One region of the Salegentibacter maritimus genome, then DNA from elsewhere that is predicted to be linked to it. Evidence: riboswitches for the same ligand, from Rfam matches in the RefSeq annotation. Region 1 holds a riboswitch; the other holds the start of a gene.
What was found. A riboswitch is a leader RNA that binds a small molecule or an ion and turns the genes downstream of it on or off. The one in region 1 is predicted to bind cobalamin.
Positions count from the first base shown of each region.

Region 2: it holds a riboswitch for cobalamin, as region 1 does, so the genes downstream of both, metE (5-methyltetrahydropteroyltriglutamate--homocysteine S-methyltransferase) here and I6U50_RS03025 (TonB-dependent receptor plug domain-containing protein) in region 1, are expected to answer to the same signal.

Region 1 covers NZ_JAEHNY010000002.1:226,506-232,853, forward strand. The annotation lists gene I6U50_RS03020 (YncE family protein) at 46-1,140, opposite strand; gene I6U50_RS03025 (TonB-dependent receptor plug domain-containing protein) at 1,144-2,985, opposite strand; cobalamin riboswitch at 3,019-3,314, opposite strand; gene I6U50_RS03030 (ABC transporter substrate-binding protein) at 3,477-4,631, shown strand; gene I6U50_RS03035 (iron ABC transporter permease) at 4,838-5,869, shown strand; gene I6U50_RS03040 (ABC transporter ATP-binding protein) at 5,872-6,348, shown strand, end outside.
Region 2 covers NZ_JAEHNY010000017.1:33,067-39,414, reverse strand. The annotation lists gene metE (5-methyltetrahydropteroyltriglutamate--homocysteine S-methyltransferase) at 1-1,366, opposite strand, end outside; cobalamin riboswitch at 1,545-1,731, opposite strand; cobalamin riboswitch at 1,862-2,064, shown strand; gene I6U50_RS15260 (hypothetical protein) at 2,174-3,319, shown strand; gene I6U50_RS15255 (tetratricopeptide repeat-containing sensor histidine kinase) at 3,729-5,447, shown strand; gene I6U50_RS15250 (LytR/AlgR family response regulator transcription factor) at 5,459-6,223, shown strand; gene I6U50_RS15245 (hypothetical protein) at 6,341-6,348, shown strand, end outside.

The DNA of each region.
Region 1 (6,348 bases):
AAACGGGGCTTTTTTATATAAGCAAATAACAGAAAAACAATATACTTAGTCGTTAAAGTAGAAGCCATTAGGGTTTACCCCTCCAGAGTCTATTTCATCTACCAATTCACCATTCATATTATAAATTCTTATTGTGCCATTAGAACTATAATCATTGGCATCTCCTGTATAGAAGTAACCATCTTCTAACTCGAATCCATAAAGAGCAAAAATATCTTCACTTAAAGTAAAAAAACTTTCAGTAGGTAGCTCTTCAGCAGAAGTTTCCATAGAATAAACAGCACCATTAAGGAAATAATAAATTTTATCATTCTCAATTTCAAAGCTTGATGGATGATCTGTTATATTTGGAAAAATTATTTCATCAGATATCTCGTTAGTAGACAAATCTATTTTAGAGATACGCCCAGCCGTTTCTTCAATATCTTCAGGCCAAGATGGTATCCCGCTAGACATAACCCATAAGTATCCATCTTCAATCTCTAAAGAACTAGGTACATCTCCAACTTCTATACTTTTCTCAATAGAGTTAGAAACGGGATCTATAACCAAAATCTTATTATTAAAATTATATCCACCTTGTAAATTCACATATAGCTTATCATTCTCAGCAATAATCATCTCCGGCCCCTCCTCTACACTAATAGTTCCGGTAGTTTCATAGTTTTCCAAATCATATATTGCGATATAATCATCATTTGCATCAAAACCATCTCCCCAGTTAGTCACATAAATATGATCTTTGTAAACTACAACATCCCGTGGATAACTTAAACCGCTCTCTATTGTATGAACAAGCTCCATAGAGTTTCTATTTACAATATGAATTAAGTTTGAATAATTCATAACAATAAAAGCATAATCTTTTGTAAATGTAATATTCTGCCCGGTATCGCCCATTGGCTGATCATTCACTTTAGAGAATATCTCGGTATCAATGATCGAAAAATCATTACTTACGTAAGTTATCGTACTATTATTTTTACCAATTCCCCCCTCATTCAGTACAAAAAAACCATTGGTATAATCTCCTTCTGCTTGTGGCCCATCGGGATCAACAATATCATCGTCACTACTACAGGAATTTAATAAAAGCCCTCCTATTAAGGCCATAGACAATAGTTTGCTAATTCTCTTCATTGTTTAAAAATTAAGGTTTAGGTATATATTAAAATTTCTACCGGGCATCCACCGGTTTTCTACACTTTGGTATGCTTCATCAAAAATATTGAGTACTCTTGCCCCAATTTTATAGCTATGTCTTTTTCCAAAATCATAGCCTATTCCCAGGTTTGAAACCGTATAGGCATCCATATTATAACGGGAATTATTGTCTGATCTGGTAAAGGCTTCTCCATTATATAAAAGCTGATAATCCAGGCTTAAATTTTTAAAAGAATAGGTAAATGCCACCGTAGCTTTATGAAAGGGTACATAAATAAGCTGGTAGCCGGTATTCATATCTTCTGAAACGGTATAAGCATAAGTTGCAGAAGCACCTATACTATGATTTTTTAAAATATTTTTTTGCCAATTAGTGAGTACCTCAAAGCCATAGGTTTCTACTTTCTCTTCATTTATTGGACGCCAGGCCCCTGTTTCTGAGGGTAGCCAACGAATCATATCATCAATTTGGTTGTAATAACCGGTAAGGCTAAAATTTAAATTTTTATAGTTAAAATGGTTTCCAAGTTCTATTTGGTTGGAGGTTTCGGGATTAAGATTGGGATTTCCGGCGCCCGTCCAATACAGGTCGTTATACGTTGGAATTCTAAAATTTCTGGAAGCGTTTATTTTAAAACTATATAAATTGGTTACATCATAATTAAGACCCGCCGAAAACAATAACGGACTCTCATAATTATTGGTAACTTCTTTTCTTAAACCCAATTCGTACTGAAGTTTCTTAAACGGCCGGTGTTTCATTAAAAATGCCGAAGAAAAAATATTCCTGGTATTTTCAGTAATTCCCGATCCCGTTCCATCGGTATAGGTATTGGTTAATACAGCATTAAATTGCAATGTATTTGAAGGTGTGTATTTTATATCATACTTTCCTATGGTAGTCTTTGCTCCTCCAAACGTATAATTATTGGAAGCAATATTTGGATAATATCTATAGTTTTCATCCAAATAGGCCAACCTGGCTACCGAGATAAAATTGCCAAACTCACTAACCCATTCCAATAAATTCCGTGAATTTACATTACTGTATTTGGTTTTAGTTTCTGAAGGCCTTATCAATGAAAAATGACGTTCTCCTTCAAAAACTTCACTGTAAAACTTTAAGGTATTTCTTTTAGTAAACCTATATGCCAAACCAATATTTAGGTTATTGTTATAAAAGCTCCCATTTACGTTCTTCTTTCCTTTCAGCGGCCATTCATAATCATTATCTGAAGAGTTTCTGGCAAGAGCGGCACTTAAGCTCCATTTTTTGGTTGAAGTTTTAATTTTATATCGAGCATCTAAGGTGTTAAAACTCCCGTATTGTAAAAATAAATCCTGTTTTGTTTTTCCACTAAAATCAAGTTGGGTATTTAAGTGAATACTTCCGCCAATAGCCCCAGAGCCATACACAACACTTCCACCCCCACCACGAACACTTATATTATCAAATCCGCCCGCGTTTATGGTATTAAAGTCGGTTTGACCGTTAAATTGAGAATTAATATTAATTCCATTCCATAAAACCGCGGTTTGAGACGCAGTTGTTCCACGAAAAGATGGCGAAGAAACCATTCCCAGGCCATTTTCTTTAAAATAGATATTGGTATTAAAATTTAAAGCTGAAGTAAGTAGTGCTCCGTTTTTCTTTAAAACCGAATCGTTTAAAACGCTCACATGCTGTCCGGTAGAGAAATCTCTTAATTTAATATCGGTTAAAAACACCTCGTCCAAAACGTTTATAGTATCGTTTTGAGCCCATAATGGCAAGCCACAAAGCAAGCCAAGAAATAAAATATAAAATTGTCTATTTTTCATCTGCCCCTGACTTTTATCCCGAAAGTCTAAGAATTAATTAGTACTATTTTGGCAGGTCTCCTGGCTCGCGTCTTGTTGTTTACCTTCCCATCCTTAACTAAGAACAGTGGTTTTTGAAGTGATAACAACAAGCATTCTGATTTAAAAATCAGAACTTAGCTTACAGTTGCGGGAACAGCTCAGGCTTAACAAAAGTTTGAAGAAGAAGTTTGAAATACGAATAAAACATTCTTGCTTCGTATTTTGTACTTCTAACTTCGTACTTTTTTCCTGATTCCCTTTTAATCGGCGTGATAAAACACATCCGAACCAAAAATTTCAGTGCGAAATTAAACATTTATACGAGTTGTAACTATTAAATTCTAAATAATATTACTTTTGACAATTCCTCTTCCAAAAATACCTGAAACACTATGTTCAAAACAAACAAGGTTTCAGTCTGGAAAATGAGAAAAAGCAAATTTCAGCCAATTAGATTTAAGCGTATTAAAATGAAAAATAAGTTTACCTGGATTCTTAATTTTGTTATTCTATTTCTATTCCTAACTGCATGTAAGAATAACCAGAACGAACAAAAAACAACTTCTAAAAAGCTTGAAACAGCGCTTGAATTAAGTTACGCTAAGAGTTTTAGTATCAAAACATTTAATGATTTCTACCTAATAGAACTAAAATCTCCCTGGCCTAATGCCAAAGAGCCCTTCACTTATCTTCTTTTTAAGGAAAATGCTCAAATCCCCGAAGATTTGGAGTACGATCAAAAAGTGCAAATTCCGGTAAAAAAAATGGTTGTTACTTCTACCACTCATATTCCGGCACTCGAAGCTTTAAATGAAGAAAACAGCCTTATTGGTTTCCCGGGCTTAGATTACATCTCTTCTGAAAAAACCAGAAAACTGATTAATTCCGGCAAAATTAAAGAGTTGGGGAAAAACGAAAATATCAATACCGAAATACTTATAGACCTGGAACCCGAAGTAGTTATTGGTTTTGCTATAGATGCGAATAACAAAACCCTGGAAACAATTCAAAAAATGGGAATTCCGGTGATGTACAACGGCGATTGGACAGAAAAAACTCCACTTGGAAAAGCAGAATGGATCAAGTTTTTTGGTGCTTTTTACGATAAGTTAGCTGAAGCCGAAGAAGAGTTTGAATCTATTGAAAAAGCTTATAAAGAAGCTAAAGATTTAGCAAAGTCGGCTAGAAATACCCCAAAAGTCTTAAGTGGTGCTATGTATAAAGACCAATGGTATTTACCTTACGGAAACTCATGGCATGCACAGTTTATTAAAGACGCCAATGCTAATTACGTATATTCTGACACCCGTGGAAACGGCAGCATGGCATTATCTTTTGAAAGTGTGCTGGAAAAAGCCCAGGACGCCGATTTTTGGATAAGTGCCGGACAGTTTACTTCTTACTCGCAACTTTTAGAAGAATCGGAACATTACAGGCAATTTGAAGTGTTTCAGAAAAAAAATGTTTACAGCGTAAGCCTTACTAAAGGTGAAACCGGCGGAGTAATTTATTTTGAACTTGGCCCGCAACGCCCAGATTTAGTACTAAAAGACCTGGTTGCTATATTTCACCCAGATCTACTTCCTAATTACGAAACTACTTTTTTTAAGGCCCTGGAAGAGTGATTTAGCAGCTTCAAGGCACTGGTTAAAACCTTATCTAAAAGTTTTTTTGAATTTCCGGGTAAGTATCATTGTGCATAAATCTTTTATATTGAGCACCCGGAAGTTTAAAATGGCCTTATATAGGCATCCATTTTTTATTATGCTTCTTCATTAATTTTATCTCCTCATTTTATTTCAGATATTTACACCCAAATAAATAACCGGTCTTGTTACATTCCCAAAAATATGTTCTTCCGCTGGTACTCCTTTTTCTGGGAGTGCTATTTCTTGGATTTTTGAATATTAGCCTTGGCTCAGTAAATATTCCATTTAAAGATGTTTTTGCTTCTATCTTTAACCTGGAAGTCTCTAAAGAAACCTGGCGATATATTATTGTGGAATATAGGTTACCAAAAGCCATCACAGCCATTATAACCGGTTCTGGATTGGCCATTAGCGGGTTATTGATGCAAACGCTATTTAGAAATCCATTGGCCGGGCCATATGTTTTAGGGTTAAGTAGTGGCGCAAGTTTAGGCGTAGCCATTGTAATTATGGGAGCTTCTATTTTTGGAGGTGTTTTTGCAGGAGTACTGTTATCTAAATGGAGCCTTGTAATAGCATCCAGCCTGGGAAGTTTATTGGTTCTTATGGCAGTAATACTGGCTTCAATAAAGCTTAGGGATACCATGGCCATCTTAATTATAGGCTTAATGTTTGCCAGTTTAACCGCTGCAGTGGTAAGTGTTCTCTCCTATTTTAGCCCTGCAGCACAACTACAGCAATATATATTCTGGTCTTTTGGAAGTTTAGGAGACCTTTCGTGGAACGAAGTTGGCATTTTAACCATTTTTTGGCTGGTAGGTTTGGCACTTGCCATGTCTTGTATAAAAAACCTGGATACCTTACTGCTTGGGGAACAATACGCTAAAAGCCTGGGGGTAAGTATTAAAAGAAACCGATTTGTAATTATTATTGCTACCAGTTTACTTGCGGGCAGTATTACTGCTTTTGCCGGGCCTATTGCTTTTGTAGGTTTGGCTGTTCCGCATTTAATAAGACAGGTAATTCCTGTAAACAATCACCAAATTTTAGTTCCCGCAGTTATTTTAGGCGGAGCTGCATTAATGCTTATTTGTGATATTGCAGCCCAATTACCGGGGCAGGAATATACCCTCCCCATAAATGCCATTACTTCTTTGATTGGTGCCCCGGTAGTGATTTGGCTTTTAGTTCGCAAACGAAAATTTCTATTCTAACATTGGAGAAATCCCAACAACATAGCATTCTTAAAACCACTAACCTGGATATTGGCTACAGCACAAAAGCTAAAAAAACCATTATTGCTAAGGCTATTGATATTGAAGTAAACCAGGGAGAACTTGTTGCCGTAATTGGTGTAAATGGAGTTGGAAAGTCTACATTTCTACGAACATTAAGCGGTGTTCAGGATGCACTTCAAGGCGAGGTTTTAGTAAAACACCAAAAAATTAAACAAATAGATTCCCTGGAACTAGCCTCTTTAATAAGTCTTGTGCTTACCGAGCAACCCATTTCTAAAAATCTGAGTGTTTTTGAGTTGGTGGCACTGGGTAGGCAGCCGTATACCAATTGGATTGGCCGATTAGGTAAAAATGATCTTCGCCAAATAAAGAAAGCGTTGCAGCATGTAGGCATTGAAGACCTGCAAAACAAAAAATGCTACGAATTAAGTGACGGGCAATTACAAAAGGTATTA
Region 2 (6,348 bases), on a different contig from region 1:
CCCTCCAACTCCTCACTTCTTTGGTTTGCGGAAACGAACCAATGGTGGTAGTAGCGAACAAAGGCAAATCCAGTACTCTCTGCTGCTCAATCTTTCTTATGCTGAAGGAGTTGGATCTTTGTGAGTCTTTTTCTGAAATTTGACTCACCGCATCTTTCACCTTTTTGTTGTGAATTACCTCTGAAGTTTTTCTACTCTTAACAGCATCTAAATTCTCTTTAAACTCCTTTAAAAGGGGCGCTTCAGTACTACCGGTAGCCAAAGCCCGAAGAGTTTTTAATTCTCTTACTTTTTGCCGGGCAAAGGCCATCCAGTTCTTAATTCCAGGGTTTATTTCAGTCTCCAAATCAAGATCGTATGGAACATGTAACAACGAACAGGAAGGAGCCAGTAGCAATCTATCAGAACCTATTTTATCCTGTGCCTTTTGAATAAGATGAAGGGAATTTTCAAAATCATTTTTCCAAATATTACGTCCATCTACTATCCCGAGCGATAAATTTAAGCTAGCAGGAATTTCTTCAAGCACCCTGTCTAATTGTGATGGGCATCGCACCAAATCCAGGTGTAACACATCTACCGGAAGCTTTAGAGCCAGGGCAAGATTGTCTTTAAGGCCTTCAAAATAAGTGCTGAGAACAAATCTAAGTTTAGGGAATTTTTTTCTAAGCTCATTATATACAAAAGAGTAGGCATCCCTGGCTTTCTCATCTAGGTCTAAAGCTAGAAAAGGCTCGTCAAACTGAATCCATTGTGCTCCTTCTTCCTGTAATTGAGTTAAAAGCTCCTGGTAAACCGGCAATAATTTTTCTGCAAGGTCTATTTTATCAAAACCTCCCTCTTTTTCTTTTCCCAAAAGAAGGTATGTAACCAGTCCAATAATTACAGGTTTAGGATGAATCCCAGCTTCCTTTGCTTCTTTAAATTCATTAAGAATCTTATTGGAGTTAAGCTTAAAGTGCTGATTTTTGGAAAATTCAGGAACGATATAATGATAATTGGTATCAAACCATTTGGTCATTTCCATGGCGGTAATATCTAAGCCATCTTTTTGATAGCCTCTGGCCATCGCAAAATATAAATCAAGATTGGTTAAGTCACTTCTACTTTCAATCTCCCTATAACGTTCAGGAATAGCTCCTACGGTAAGGCTCATATCCAAAACCTGGTCATAATAAGAAAAATCGTTACAGGGAATTAGATCAATTCCTTCGTCTTTTTGAAGCTTCCAGTTTTCATGGCGGCTTTTTTTTCCTACCTGAAGAAGATCCTGAAGTTCACTTTTGCCTGACCAATATTGCTCGCAGGCTTTTTTGAGTTCTCTGTTGCTACCAATTCGCGGATAGCCAAGAATGTGCGTTTGCATTTCTAACTTTTAATAATTAAACAATTTGTTTTAAAAGTCTTTATAAATGCTTCGTAATGCCAGGCGATAAGAAAAAAAAGGAGAAAGAAGATACACCCAAAAAGACATACTTCTCCTGTAAAATAAAAAGTATTATAACGGGTACATCTCTAAGACCTAAGCTTCAAACCGCGAAAGCATTGTCCAATCAGAATAGGCAGGTCTCCTGACTTGTAACGGCTGCTGTCATCCTTCCCGCGTTATGCAGTGGATAATTCTTTGGACAGTAGCTTTATTATGTTACTTACAGTTGCGCGACAGTTCGTGATTCTCACACGATTCCCTATTAATCTACCTTAAGTAAAACCTTTTCTGTTTGATGAAGTATGCTAAAGAACTTATGCGGGATAAAACTAGGGATTATTTATTTAATTTCAAGACTTTCATTGAGCTTATAACTAAAAAGAAGTAAAGATAAATTCAGTTTTTAAGATTCTCAAACCAGAAATTTAACTTAATATTGCCGGGATTTTCGGTTACAATGCTTTTAAGGTATTGTATTAAAAGGGAATCAGGTGTAAATCCTGAACAGTTCCCGCTGCTGTAAATCCTTTCCTTAATTTTTAGGAAAATCTTTTTATTGATACCACTGTCTTTTGGGATGGGAAGGTTTAAAAAGAGGGAGAAGTCAGAAAACCTGCCGGAAACATAAGGAACAAAGCTTTCGGGAGTTATTGCTTTGGGTAGGTCTTCTATTCTAACTATATCCCCTGCTGTTTTGTTTTGTAAAATAAGTTAATTCCAATTATTAACCTTTATACAAATCAAATGCAACAAAAATCATTTTTTAAATCATTAATCCTTATTGGAGGTATTTTACTTTTTTCATCTTGTAGCAAAGATGACGGCCCAGGTATAATTCCTATGGAGTTTTCGGATCTAAATTACCAGAAAGATTACGAATTAACCCTGGGAGATACTTTATCTATTAATCCTGAAATTCTAAATTTACCGGAAGGGACAGGTTTTAGCTGGAAACTAGGTGATGATAAAGTTTCTGAAGCTCAAAACCTTCATTACGCCCCCAAACAATTTGGCACATTTGCACTACAATTTAAAGCATTGGCGAATAACGACTCTCTGCTGCGCTCTTATGAAGTTACCGTAAATGATCCTTATCAGCTTTATTTCCGCCCAAAAACAGAAAACAGCAGTAAATATATTTCTGAAATTATTGAATATAAACCTGCACCCGGCCAATATATTAATAAAACCTACGGTTCTTTGGAAAGCGCAGAAAAATTAGTGGGTGGAAAATCGGCCATTCTATCTTTAGGAGCATGGGGAGGCTACGTAACGTTCACTTTTGATCATACCATTGAAAATAGAGAAGATGCTAAAGACTTTGTAGTTTATGGTAATGCAATGGGCGGACTTTCTGAACCCGGTATTGTAAAGGTTTCTTTTGATGAGAATGGTAATGGCTTACCAGATGACACCTGGTATGAACTAGCAGGAAGTGCACATCAAAAAGAAGAAACTATATTGAATTATCAATTAACCTACACCAATCCAAAAGAGTACGCCAATGTACCCTGGGAAGATAACCAGAAAAACCAGGACAGTGTAATGGTTAATCCCTACCACTCCCAGAATTACTATCCACTCTTTATTGAAGAAAAGGATAAAATGAGTTTTAACGGAACCCGGGTTTACCCTAAGGTGAGCCTGGAAGGATTTGCCTCTATAGATGCACTTGAATGGGGGTATGTAGACAATTTTGATGCTGATTATAATACTTATGCCGGAAACGCCATGGATTTGGATTGGGCAGTAGATGATAATATGAACCCCGTAGCATTAAGAGGTGTAGATTTTATAAGCATCTACACAGGGGCGCAGGGAAATGTTGGTTGGCTTGGTGAGATATCAACGGAAATCAAAGGAGCTTCAGATCTATCTATGACCGAGTAAAGCCCCTAATAATATCCTTTATTTATCCTTATATAAGAACTTCACTATTTTTCCAGCTCCAAATAGTATTGTTTTTATATAAGGATAAACCTATAAGCTTAAGCTCATTTGTAAACTTCCCGCGTCCATCTGCCAAACTAAAAAATACTTCTAAAAATCAAAAACCGGTAGACTAAGATGCCTTAAACCTTAAATTGATTTCTGCTAAAAGCAAAAACAAGATTAATACTATACTTTTGCAAACGTATTGGCTTAGAAAAGTAATTACCTTGTAACAAGCCATAGATTTTTTAAATCTCGATTATCGAGTAAAATAACATTTTTTATCCTTTAAGAATGTAATACTTTTGTCGTACTAAACAGCGCCAATCTAGCAGAATCCCACAGCATTACCCCCCAATTAAACTTCATGCATTATTTTACAAAATTTACAATAGTACTCTTTTTCAACCTGCTTTTTACTTTTAGTTATGGAATACAGCAAAACCCCAAGGACTTTAAAAGTATTGACTCCCTAATTCAGAATAGAGCCCTGGAAAAAGCTAAAGAAGAAAGCTTTCAAATTATCAGGAAACAACCTAAGAATTTTCAAACTGTTGGCAGGGCACACATCTATTTGGGGAAAATAAACCTATTGCAGGGCGAACTGGATATTGCGCTGTCTAATTATATGGATGCCAAAAAGCACCTGGAACTGTTATCTGAAACAGATCGCGTAGAACTATTCTCAGGAATTGGAATAGTGTACTCAAGATCCAAAAACTTTAACAGCGCCGAAAAAAGCTTCAAAAAAGCATTATTGGGCTATAAAAACAATGATTTTTGGCGCCTTAAAACTTTGGTTAACCTCGGCGGGGTTTATATGGAAAAGAATGACCCCAAAGTAATAAAGGTCTACAAAGAGGCTTTGCAGTTAGCTAAAGAAATTGAGCAACCTAAAGTTGAAGTCGTTATTTTAACGAATCTTAGTAATCAATACATCAAAGAATCCCAATGGCAGTTGGCCATTAACACTGCTAATAAAAGTTTAAGGATAAGGGATAGTTTACAAATGCCTCTATCTGTTATTACTTATAACAATCTAGGCTATGCATTAGTAAATTCGGGCAAAGTACCGGAGGGAATCAATTATTATGAGAAAGCCCTGGCAAAGGCTTCTTCCCAAGAACTACAACAATTATTCTATAACTTACTAAATGCCTATATCAATATAAAAGATTATGAAAAAGGTATAGATTATTATAACCGATATGATAGCATTAAAGATCAAATAGCAGAAAAAAGGTATGAAGAAAAAATAGCTGCCATTAAAACATTTTATGATACTGCCGAAAAAGAAAGAAAAATTGCCAATCTAGAGGCCGAAAAAAAAGCTCATAACAAAAAAATTACCTGGCTAATTTTTGGGGGTGGCATCTTCTTTCTTCTAATATTGACAATCATTTTCTTTAGAATAAACCATCTTAAAACAAAACAAGCCTTACAGCAGTCGCAACTTCGTAGTAAATTCCTTAGACTTCAATTAAATCCGCATTTTCTTTTTAATGCGCTCCAACAGGTTCAGTATTACATCTATAAAAATGAACCTAATACTTCTATGCAGTATTTAGATAATTTCAGCAAATTAATAAGGCTTATTTTAGAACATTCAGACGAAGAATATATAAATTTAACAGACGAACTGGAAATTTTATCCAACTACCTTGAACTTCAAAAAACCCCTGAAAATCAAGGAATTTCATACCGCATTATTTATAAGGATGTTCATGACCCGGAAACTATTAAAATACCGGTAATGCTACTGCAACCTTTTGTTGAAAATGCCGTAATTCACGGTGCGAGACAGAATAGAGAAAATGGTAAGGTAAAACTTCTGTTCAGGCAAGATGTTAAGAAAAAAGTCCTCTACATAGAAATTGTAGATAATGGAAAAGGCATTCAGACAGACAGGTCTCAAGACCATAAAAAACTTCATCGCTCTATGGGAAGGGAAATTTTAAAAAATAGAGTAGAAGAATTTAATAAAATGAATAAGTCACATATTGTACTAAATGTAGAAAGGGCATGCAATGACAAAGCTTTTCCCGGCACCAAAGTGACCTTGACAGTACCCTATCTTGAATTCTAAATTTGCAGGTTATGAAAGAAATAAATAACGATGTAAAAATTTTAATACTGGAAGATGATCATGCATCTTTAGATATGATTAGCGACTTAATTAGGGTTAACTTTAAGGATTGTTTGGTAGAAACTACGAAAACTATCAAAGAAGCCCAGGTAGCCTTTGAAAATTTCCTTCCCGATATTCTTATCCTGGATATCAACCTCCCAGACGGAAATTCTATGGATTTTTTGGAGAATTTATTCCAAAAAGGCTATAAAAACATTAAGGTTATTTTTACCACAGCTTATTCAAATTATGCGGTAAAAGCTTTTCGCCTAAGTGCCCTGGATTTTCTTCTAAAGCCAATTTCCCCTCAAGATCTTATTTCCGCAATTGAAAAGACTATAAAATCACTTAAAGACCATCGTTATAGTTTAAAACTAGAGACTCTCTTTAGCAACCAACAAATGAAAGCCGAGAAAAAAATAGTTTTAAAAACTCTTGAAGATATTCATATCATTCCTTTAAAAGATATTATTCAGGCACAAGCCGATAATAATTATACTATTTTTTTTCTATGTGATGGTCGCCAAATCTTAGTATCTAAATCTTTGAAGAATTTTGAAGAAGAGCTGCAAAAATTTAATTTCATGAGGGTACATCAGTCGCATCTCATAAACACTATGCATATCTTATCCTATCAAAAGAAAAGACACTGCGTTCAACTGGCAAATAATATTGCAGTACCAGTAGCGCAATCAAAAAGGCAATCACTACTGGAACTATTCAACGAATACTAATCCAAGAAGGTGGAATTCTAAACGAAACTTATAGAATAATAATTCTTTATTTCAATTGGATTTGCTTATTGAGCTGATACTTACATTTGCTCATAAATTACTCTAAATAGACGTATCATGAAAGC